DNA from 2 places in the Acidovorax sp. KKS102 genome. Region 2 is predicted to be linked to the other one. Evidence: predicted binding sites of a transcription regulator. Region 2 holds the regulator's gene; the other holds the start of a gene.
The links. The regulator sigma-54, encoded in region 2, starts transcription at its own class of promoters, with help from an activator protein. The targets are predictions, from matches to a motif close to TGGCANGNAANCTGCTTT.

Region 1: a site for sigma-54 is predicted at 2,107-2,124, ahead of C380_RS12840 (BMP family protein). Genes of this name have one in related genera too.

What each region holds. Positions count from the first base shown of each region.
Region 1 is NC_018708.1:2,797,621-2,803,187, forward strand. It holds gene C380_RS12830 (threo-3-hydroxy-L-aspartate ammonia-lyase) at 187-1,161, shown strand; gene upp (uracil phosphoribosyltransferase) at 1,245-1,874, shown strand; gene C380_RS12840 (BMP family protein) at 2,174-3,184, shown strand; gene C380_RS12845 (5'-methylthioadenosine/S-adenosylhomocysteine nucleosidase) at 3,358-4,269, shown strand; gene C380_RS12850 (ABC transporter ATP-binding protein) at 4,270-5,567, shown strand, end outside.
Region 2 is NC_018708.1:4,831,865-4,837,431, reverse strand. It holds gene C380_RS22245 (thiol:disulfide interchange protein DsbA/DsbL) at 1-542, shown strand, start outside; gene lptA (lipopolysaccharide transport periplasmic protein LptA) at 650-1,309, shown strand; gene lptB (LPS export ABC transporter ATP-binding protein) at 1,366-2,127, shown strand; gene C380_RS22230 (RNA polymerase factor sigma-54) at 2,127-3,725, shown strand; gene C380_RS22225 (thioesterase family protein) at 3,807-4,265, shown strand; gene C380_RS22220 (class I SAM-dependent RNA methyltransferase) at 4,286-5,567, shown strand, end outside.

The DNA of each region.
Region 1 (5,567 bases), 2.0 Mb from region 2:
CCACACATGCCGTGCCGTTACCTACCGTCGCAGGCAGGGCTGCGCAGCTCTGCCATCACTACGCATTTGATAGCAAATATCACCCAACCATCAAGCGGTAGCGGCCATTTTTATGCCAACAATCTGCTTGACGGGCTATCATGTACCCACCAGGGGCAGGCTGCGCCCCGCAGCGAGGACACCGCTATGACCGAGCACACCGCTCCCCCACCCACCTACGACGATGTGGCCGCTGCCGCGCACCGGCTCAAGGGCATGGCGCACCGCACGCCCGTGCTGCGCTCCAGCACTGCCGACGAGCGGCTGGGCGCGCAGCTGTTCTTCAAGTGCGAGAACCTGCAGCGCACCGGCGCTTTCAAGTTCCGGGGCGCGTTCAACACCCTGGCCCAGTTCACCGACGAGCAGCGCGAACGCGGTGTGCTCGCCTTCTCGGCGGGCAACCACGCGCAGGCCATTGCACTGTCCGCCCGGCTGCTGGACATGCCTGCCGCCATCGTCATGCCCGAGGACGCCCCCGCCTCCAAGATGGCTGCCACGCGCGACTATGGCGCCCAGGTCGTCACCTACAACCGCTACACCGAAGACCGCGAGGCCATCAGCCGCCGCCTGGCGCTGGAGCGCGGCATGACGCTGGTGCCCCCGTTCGACCACCCCCATGTCATCGCCGGTCAAGGCACGGCGGCCAAAGAGCTTTTTGAAGAAGTGCCCGACCTGGACTACTTGTTCGTCTGCGTCGGCGGCGGTGGCCTGCTGGCCGGCAGCCTGCTCGCCGCCGAGGCCCTGGCGCCGCAATGCCGGGTGGTGGGTGTGGAGCCCGCAGCGGGCAACGACGGCCAGCAGTCGTTCAAAGCCGGGCATGTGGTGCAGATCCCCACGCCCCACACCATTGCCGACGGCGCACAAACCCAGGCGCTGGGCCAGCTCACCTTCCCCATCATCCAGCGCCTGGCCGACGACATGGTCACCGCCACCGACGAGCAACTGGTCGAGTCCCTGCGCTTTTTTGCCGAGCGTATGAAGATCGTGGTTGAGCCCACAGGCGCCCTGGCCTTCGCTGGGGCCCAGCACGGCAACGTGGACATCCATGGCGCGCGCGTCGGCGTCCTCATCAGCGGCGGCAACGTCGATCTGTCGCGGCTGGCACGGTTTCTGGCAGACTAGCCCCCACTTTTTCAATCACCGCGCGGCAGAGCGCGCCTGTGTTTCAGCGCAAAGGCCTCTGCCCTTCTCCTTTCAGGTTCCCCATGAGCAACGTCACCGTCATCACCCCCCCCCTCGTCCAGCACAAGCTCACGCTGATGCGCAAGAAAGACGCCAGCACCAACAGCTTTCGCCGCCTGCTGGGCGAGCTGTCCACGCTGATGGCGTATGAAGTAACCCGCGACATGCCGCTGCAGGATGTGCAGATCGAAACCCCGCTGGAGACCATGACCGGCAAGATGATTGACGGCAAGAAGCTGGTGCTGGTCTCCATCCTGCGGGCGGGCAACGGCTTTCTGGACGGCATGCTCAACGTGGTGCCCGGCGCCCGCGTGGGCCACATCGGCCTGTACCGCGACCCGGCCACGCTGCAGCCCGTGGAGTACTACTTCAAGATGCCGTCCGAGATGGACGAGCGCGACATCATCGTGGTGGACCCGATGCTGGCCACCGGCAACTCGGCCGCAGCCTGCGTGGACCGCCTCAAGAAGCTCAACCCCCGCTCCATCAAGTTCGTCTGCCTGCTGGCCGCCCCTGAAGGCGTGGCCACGCTGCAAAAGGCCCACCCCGACGTGCCGATCTTCACCGCCGCCATCGACCGCGAGCTGAACGACCACGGCTACATCCTGCCGGGCCTGGGCGATGCGGGCGACCGCATTTTTGGCACCAAATAAGCGCACAGCGTTAGCGCCCATGCACCAGCCACCGCAGGGCTTGTCGCCCAGCGGTGGCTTTTTTTCGTCACCGGGCCTCTCTGCGTTACGTAACAGCCCATTGCGGGCCCTACCCTGGTGGGGTGCCGCAGGCGGATTTTCGGAAGCTCTGCACGCACGCACCATTTTTTTACCAACTGGTGGCTTTCCTCTGGCAGACTTGCCGCTGGTTTGCAGTTACACAGCCACCGATTGGCGCGCTCCTTGCTTGGTAGCAGCACACCCAACCTCCTTGTTTGCTTGTCTGAAGGAACCCCACCATGACCACTCGCCGCATCTTCACCGGACGCCTGCTCTGCACCTCCATGGCCCTCTCGGCTGCCATGGCGATGGCGCCCTCTTTGGCCTTCGCGCAGTCCAAGCTCAAGGTCGCGGCGATCTACACGGTGCCTTTTGAACAGCAATGGGTCAGCCGCATCCACAAGGCCCTCAAGGCCGCCGAAGCACGCGGCGAGATCGAATACAAGGCCAGCGAAAACGTGAGCAACGCCGACTACGAGCGCGTAATGCGCGAGTACGCCACCGGCGGCAACCAGCTCATCGTGGGCGAGGCCTTTGCGGTAGAAGCCGCCGCCCGCAAGGTGGCCAAGGACTTCCCCAAGACATCATTCCTGCTCGGCTCCTCCGGCAAACCGCAGGCGCCCAATTTCAGCGTGTTCGACAACTACATCCAGGAGCCCGCCTACCTCAGCGGCATGGTGGCTGGCGGCATGACCAAGACCAACAAGATCGGCATGGTGGGCGGCTTCCCCATACCCGAAGTCAACCGCCTGATGCACGCCTTCATGGCGGGCGCCAAGGAGGCCAACCCCAAGGTCGAGTTCACCATCACCTTCATCAACAGCTGGTTTGACCCGCCAAAAGCCAAGGAAGCCACCTTTGCCATGATCGACAAGGGCGCCGACGTGCTCTACGCCGAGCGCTTTGGGGTGAGCGATGCCGCCAAAGAAAAAGGCAAGCTCGCTATCGGCAACGTGATCAACACCCAAGAGCAGTACCCCGACACCGTGGTGGCCTCGGCCCTGTGGCACATGGAGCCCAGCATCGACCGCGCACTCAAGCTGGTCAAGGAAGGCAAGTTCACCGCCGAGGACTACGGCCCGTATTCGATGATGAAGCACAAGGGCTCTGAACTCGCGCCCCTGGGCACGTTCGAGAAGAAGGTGCCTGCCGACATCGTCGCCAAGGTCAAGGCCAAGGAGGCCGACATCCTGGCCGGCAAGTTCACCGTGAAGGTGGATGACAGCCAGCCCAAATCGACGGCCAAGTGAGCACGGCGGGCGGCGGGCGCCCTGCCCGCTTGCCCGTTCCTTTGCGTGAACAGGCCACCCTCACAACGCGGTGGCCTGTTTGTTGGACGCCTCCGCAATGAACCGCTGACAAGGCCCTCATGACCTCACTCCCCGCCGCAAAAGCCTCGCTGGCTACCCGTTGTTCACGTCTTATGGGCGCTGTGGCACTGGCCGCCATGGTCTCAGGCTGCGCTGCCCCCGCGCCCGGCAAGACGGCAGTACGGATGGACGATACGCCCCGCATCGCCGTCATCTCCGCCTTTGCGCCCGAGCTAACCGTGCTGCTGCCCCAGGTGCAGCAACCCGCCAAGCACAGCATCAACGGCGTGGAGTTCACCACCGGCACGCTGGAGGGCAAACCTGTCGTGGTGTTCCTCTCCGGCATCAGTATGACCAACGCGGCCATGAACACCCAGCTGGTGCTGGATCGCTTCAACGTGAGCCACGTGGTCTTCAGCGGCATTGCGGGCGGCGTCAACCCCAGCCTGCACATTGGCGATGTCACGGTGCCTGCGCAGTGGGGCCAGTACATGGAATGGCTGATGGCGCGCGAAGACCAACCCGGCCAATACAGCGCCCCCGCCTGGATGAAAAGCGAGCTGACGATGCCCGCCTTCGGCATGATGCACCCGCGCCCCGTCGAAGTGCGCTCGGCCGCCCAGCCACAGCTCTCGAAAAAATTCTGGTTTGAAGCCGACCCCAAGATGTTGGCCACCGCCCGCAGCCTGCAGAACGTGGGCCTGGAGCATTGTCTGGCCGCCACCTGCCTCAAGCAGCGCCCGCAACTGGTGGTGGGCGGCAACGGCGTGTCGGGCCAGGCCTTTGTAGACAACAAGGCCTTCCGCGAATACGCCTTCAAGACTTTCGAGGCCAACGTGCTCGACATGGAAACCGCCGCCACCGCCATGGTGGCGCACAGCAACGGCGTTCCCTACATCGCCTTCCGGTCGCTGAGCGATCTGGCGGGAGGTGGCGAGGGCGAGAACGAAATGGGCACCTTCATGGGCCTGGCAGCCGCCAACTCGGCCAAGGTGTTGCGTGCGTTTTTAGCGGCCTGGAAATAGATGGACTCCCCCACCGACCCTGTCCTGCGCCTTTCGGGCATCACCAAGCGCTTCGGCAAGCTCGTCGCCAACGACGCCATCAGCCTGACCTTGGCACGCGGCGAAGTGCTGGCCCTGCTGGGCGAAAACGGAGCGGGCAAGTCCACGCTGATGTCCATCTTGTTCGGGCACTACGTGGCGGATGAAGGCAGCATAGAAGTCTTTGGCCAGCCCCTGGCGCCCGGCCAGCCGCGCGCGGCGCTGTCGGCGGGCATTGGCATGGTGCACCAGCACTTCACGCTGGCCGACAACCTCACGGTGCTGGACAACGTGCTACTGGGCACCGAGCCGCTGTGGCAGCCCTTCTCGCGCCGCAGCGAGGCGCGCACCAAGCTGCTGGCGGTGTCGCAGCAATTTGGTCTGCCCGTCAGCCCCGATGCGAAGGTCGGCAGCCTCTCGGTGGGCGAACGCCAGCGCGTCGAAATTTTGAAAGCCCTCTATCGCGGCGCCCGCATCCTCATCCTGGACGAACCCACCGCCGTGCTCACCCCGCAGGAGAGCGAGGCGCTGTTCGACACTCTGGCGCAGATGGTGGCGCAGGGCCTGTCCATCATCTTCATCAGCCACAAGCTGGGCGAGGTGCTGCGCGTGTCGCACCGCGTGGCCGTACTGCGCCAGGGCAAGCTGGTGGCCGAGGCACCTGCGCAGGGCACCACGCAAGGGCAGCTGGCGCAATGGATGGTGGGCCATGCGATCGAGGCGGCCGAGCGCCGCCCCGCCAAGAATGTGGGCGATCCCATCTGCACCCTGACCAACGTCAGCACCGCACCCGCTGGGCGCGACCGGCTGAACGATGTCTCCCTCACCCTGCGCGCCGGCGAGATCGTCGCCATTGCAGGCGTCAGCGGCAACGGCCAGATGGCGCTGGCCGATGTGCTGTGCGGCGTGCGCAACGCCACCACCGGCCAGGTCACGCTACGCGGCGCGGCGCTGCAAGCCGGGCCCGCATGGCTGGTCAGCCAGGGCGTGGCCCGCATCCCCGAAGACCGCCACGCCGTGGGCGTGGTGGGTGACCTGCCGGTGTGGGAGAACGCGGTTTCAGAGCGCCTGCGCGGCCCCTGGTTTGCGCACGCGTGGTTCCGTGCCTTCTGGGTCAAGCGCCGAGCCGCACGTCAGCATGCGCAGCGCGTGGCCGAGACCTTTGACGTGCGTGGCGGCGGGCCCGATGCGCCTGCGCGGTCGCTGTCGGGCGGCAACATGCAAAAGCTCATTCTGGGCCGGGCGCTGATGCCGCCCAAGGACGCGGCGGGCAACTCGGC
Region 2 (5,567 bases):
ACTTCAAGCGGCTGGACAAGCCCGTCGCCCCGGATGCCCCGGCCGGCAAGGTCGATGTGATCGAGTTCTTCTGGTACAGCTGCCCCCACTGCAACGCCTTCGAGCCCACACTGGACGCTTGGGTCAAGGCCGCGCCCAAGGACCTCTCCATCCGCCGCGTGCCTGTGGCGTTCAACGCCAGCTTCGTGCCCCAGCAAAAGCTGTACTACACGCTCGAAGGCATGGGCAAGCTCGAAGCCCTGCATGCCAAGGTCTTCCGCGCCATCCACGTGGAAAAGGCCAAGCTCGCCAAGGACGACGAAATCCTGGCCTGGGTGACCCAGCAGGGCGTGGACGTGGCCAAGTTCAAGGAGGTCTACGGCTCCTTCAGCGTCGCCAACCAGGTGCGTCGTGCCTCGCAGCTGCAGGATGCGTACGGTGTCGAAGGCGTGCCATCCATGGGTGTGGCGGGCAAGTACTACACCGACGGCACGATGGCCGGCAGCATGCAGACCGTGCTGCAGGTGGTCGAATACCTGGCCGCCACAGCGCGCAAAGCCTGACCAGTGGCCGACCCTGTCGGCAAGCTGTCCCAAAGGCCCGCGGATGCGGGCTTTTTTTCGGGGTAGGTACCATCGGGTGGCTACAATCATTGCAAGATTCGTGCCCTATGACCCACCGCCTACTCCCCCTCCTTGTGCTCGCAGCCCTGTCCGGCCTTGCGGGCATGGCACATGCCGAAAAGGCAGACCGTGCCAAGCCCATGAACATCGAGGCCGACGCCCTGCGCCACGATGAACTCAAGCAGACCAGCGTGTTCTCGGGCCGCGTGGTGATGACCAAAGGCACCATCGTGCTGCGCGGCGCGCGGCTGGATGTGCGCCAGGACGCCGACGGCTACCAGTACGGCGTGGTCACGGCCGAGGCGGGCAAACGGGCGTTCTTCCGCCAGAAGCGCGACACCGTGGCCGGAGCGCCGGACGAGTTCATCGAAGGCGAAAGCGAAGTCATCGAATACGACGGCAAGGCCGACAACGTGCGCTTCATCACCCGCGCCGAACTGCGCCGCTACCGTGGGTCGGTGCTCAACGACGAGATCACCGGCGCCGTGATCGTTTACAACAACCTCACCGACGTGTTCACCGTCGATGGCCAGAAGGCGCCTGCGTCTTCGGCTGCGGCCGGCGACGCCCCCACGTCTGGCGGCCGCGTGCGCGCCGTGCTGGCACCCAAGGACCCGCCGCCCGGTACGGCAGCCCCCGCCAAGGCGCCCGAGTCGCCCGCTCCGGCGCTGCGCCCCAGCAACACTCTTGGCGGCGGCGCCAAGTGAGCGGGCCCGTGGTGAGTACCGGTCCCGAGACCCCAGCGACCCCTGCGAACAGCCGCCTGGGGCCCGATTCGCACTCGGGCAGCCGCCTGGAGGTGCAGCACCTGGCCAAGTCCTATGGCAGCCGCAAGGTCGTCAAGGACGTGTCCCTGGAGGTGCAAAAAGGCGAAGTCGTGGGCCTGCTGGGCCCTAATGGCGCGGGCAAGACCACATCGTTCTACATGATCGTGGGCCTGGTGCGCAGCGATGCGGGTGACATCCGCATCGACGGCCAGTCCGTGGCCCACATGCCCATCCATCGCCGGTCGCGCCTGGGGCTGTCGTACCTGCCGCAAGAAGCCTCCATCTTCCGCAAGCTCACCGTCGAAGAAAACGTGCGCGCCGTGCTGGAACTGCAGCGCGCCGACGACGGCCAGCCGCTGTCGCGTGATGCCATCGAAGAGCGCCTTACGGCCCTGCTGCAAGAGCTGCGCGTGGACCACCTGAGGGCCTCACCCGCACTGGCGCTGTCCGGTGGCGAGCGCCGCCGCGTCGAGATCGCCCGCGCCCTGGCCACCCAGCCGCGTTTCATCCTGCTGGACGAGCCTTTTGCCGGCATCGACCCCATCGCAGTGATCGAGATCCAGCGCATCATCGGCTTCCTGAAGGCGCGCGGCATTGGTGTGCTCATCACCGACCACAACGTGCGCGAGACGCTGGGCATCTGCGACCACGCCTTCATCATCAGCGACGGCCGCGTGCTGGCGCAGGGCACGCCGTCCGAGATCGTGGACAACGCCGAAGTACGCCGCGTGTACCTGGGCGAGCATTTCCGCATGTGATGAAGCCTGGACTGTCGCTGCGCGTCTCGCAGCACCTTGCACTGACCCCCCAGCTCCAGCAGTCCATCCGGCTGCTGCAGTTGTCCACGCTCGAACTGTCGCAGGAAGTCGAGCAGATGCTCGACGAAAACCCGTTCCTCGAACGCAGTGTCGACGAAGCCCCGCGCGAGGAATTTGGCCTGGAAGCCGCCGATACGCCCGCGCAGGCCGACGACTACAGCGCAGATGATGCTATGTTTTCAGGAGCTGCTGGCGCAAGCAGTACTGGCGCTGACAGCCAAAACGACGCTGAAATCTCCGGGGGGGGCTCGGACGAGCCCGACTGGAGCGGCGACGGCACCGTCGAGATGGCGCCCAACGATGCCGAGTGGGGCGGCGACGCCCCAGCGCGCACCCGCAACGACGCGGAAGGCGACGAGGCCGATGCCACCGAGCTGGCCCGATCGCACGAGTCGCTGACGGCCTTTTTGCACCGCCAGGCGCTGTCGCTGCGCCTGTCCGAAGTAGACATGGCCGCGCTGCGTTTTCTCATCGAATCGCTGAACGACGACGGCTACCTCGAAGAGCCGCTGGAAGAACTCGCCATCAGCCTCGCCGGGCCCGACGACCTGGAACAGATCGAAGAACTGGTGCACCGCTTCACCGTGGCCCAGCGCCTGCTGCAAAGCCTGGAGCCCACTGGCGTGGGGGCGCGCAACCTGGCCGAATGCCTGACGCTGCAGCTCACGGCGCTGGCTGCCGATGAGGACAGCAGTGCTGACCCCGACACGGTGCAGACCGCTCTGCGCATCTGCCAGCAGCCGCTGGAGATGCTGGCGCGCCGGGACATCCGCCGCCTGACGCAGCTGTGCAGCGAAGGCGGCGTGGCTGGAGAAGAGCGCACCCGCGCTGCCATGGCACTCATCGCCCGCCTGGAACCACGCCCGGGCCGCAAGTTTGCCGACGTGGAGCGCAACATCATCGTGCCCGACGTCATCGTACGCAAAGCCGGTCGCGCCAATGGCAGCGGCCAGCAGAGCTTCATCGTGCAGCTCAACCCCGACGTGATGCCCCGCCTGCGCGTGCACGACATCTACGCAGGCGCCCTGCGCGGCCACAAGGGCGGCGAAGGCCACCAGGGCATGCAGCAGCGCCTGCAGGAGGCGCGCTGGTTCATCAAGAACATCCAGCAGCGTTTTGACACCATCCTGCGCGTGTCGCGCGCCATCGTCGAGCGGCAAAAGAACTTCTTCACCCACGGTGAACTGGCCATGCGCCCGCTGGTGCTGCGCGACATTGCCGACGAACTGGGCCTGCACGAGTCCACCATCAGCCGCGTCACCACCGCCAAGTACATGGCCACGCCTATCGGCACCTACGAGCTGAAGTATTTCTTTGGCTCGGGCCTGGGCACCGAAACGGGCGGCAATGCGTCGAGCACGGCGGTGCGCGCACTGATCAAGCAGTTCGTGTCGGCGGAGAACCCCGCCAAGCCGCTGTCCGACAGCCAGATCGCCGAGATGCTCAAGGAGCAGGGCATCGAATGCGCCCGCCGCACCGTGGCCAAGTACCGCGAGGCGCTCAAGATCGCGCCAGCGAATCTGCGCAAAGCGTTGTAGCCGCCTCGGCAGGTGGCGCACTGCCCGCCTGCGCCGCCGTAGTCTTTTCTGTTGTTTCCGTATTACCCACCGCAGCCCACCATGGCCCGCATCGTCTTTGACCTCCCCGCGCACTTCGGCTTTGCCACCGAGCTGCAGATCTACATCAGCCATGTGAACCAGGGCGGACACCTGGACAACGCGCAGCTGCTCAGCCTGGTGTCCGAAGCGCGGGTGCGCTTCTTTCAGTCGCTGGGCTACCCAGAGGCCGATGTGGGCGGCCTTTCCATCGTGGTGGGCGACATAGTGGCGCAGTACAAGTCCGAAGGTTTCCACGGCGAAACCATGCGGGTGGAAATGGCCCCGGCGGACTTCAACCGCTACGGCTTCGACCTGGTGTTCTGCATGACCGAAAAGGCCTCAGGCCGCGAAGTGGCGCGCGGCAAGATCGGTATCGTCTTCATCGGCAAGGCCAGCCGCAAGGTCGCACCCATCCCCGACTCCATCCGCCGGCTGCTGCTGGCCCGCGCGGGGGAGCCCGGTTCCCCCGCCGAGCACTAGCGCGTATCCTCCCCATCGACATGAACCAACTCCAACTTTTTCTCCCTTGCGCCGCAGGCGTCGAGGGCTTTCTGGCCGACGAGGTACATGGCATCACCGGTCTCACGGGGCAAGACCTGCTGGTGGGCCGGGGTGGTGTGCTGCTGCGCGCCTCGTGGCGCCAGGCCATGCAGCTCAACCTGCACAGCCGCTTGGCCCAGCGCGTACTGGTGCAATTGGCCCACCGCCCATACCGGTCTGAGAACGACCTCTACAACATGGCCAGCGATGTGGCCTGGGAGATCTGGTTCACCACGCGCCAGACCTTCAAGGTCGAAGTGACGGCCCAGCACAGCCCGCTGCAGAGCCTGAACTTCGCGGGCCTCAAGGTGAAAGACGCCGTGGCCGACCGCTTCCGCCACAAGAGCGGCGTGCGCCCCGATGTGAACACCCAGTGGCCCGACGTGCGCATCCACCTGCACCTGACCACCGACGAAGCCACGCTCTACATCGACACCTCGGGCGAGCCACTGTTCAAGCGCGGCTGGCGCGAGGACAAGGGCGATGCCCCCCTTAAGGAAACCCTCGCCGCCGCCATGATCGCCGCCAGTGGCTGGGACCCGCACGGCGACAACCCCCAGCCCCTGTACGACCCCTGCTGCGGCAGCGGCACCATCGTGGTCGAAGCCGCACAGATCGCCTGCCGCATCCCGGCGGGCATGCTGCGTCGCTTTGCGTTTGAAAAGCTGCTGCCCTTCCAGGCACATGTCTGGTCTGCTATCAAAAACGAAGCTGAAGGCGCAATATGTACTAGCGCTGTACCCATTTTTGGCAGTGATGTGGCCTTCCGGATGGTCGATTTTGCGCAGCGCAACGCTGAGCGCGCAGGTGTGGCCCAGGCCGTGCAGCTGCGCGGTGGCGACGCCCTGCAGCGCATGCCGCCCTGCGACCAGCCCGGCGTGATGCTGCTGAACCCGCCCTACGGCGAGCGCATTGCCGCAGCCGGTACCGCAGGCCGCAATGCCAGCGAACGCGCGGCCGACCGCGCCCAGGGCCTGGCTGTGGGCCGCGAAGAGGCGCAGACCGAAGACGGCGGCGAGTTCTTCAGCCAGCTGGCCACGCACTGGAAGAAGAACTACAGCGGCTGGACGGCCTGGATGCTCACCCCCGACCTGAAACTGCCCGGCAAGATGCGCCTGAAGGAATCGCGCCGCGTGCCCCTATGGAACGGCCCCATCGAATGCCGCATGTTCCGCTTCGACATGATCAAGGGCGCCGTGCGCGACCGGGCCGCCAAGCCTGCCACCGACGGCGGCCCACGCC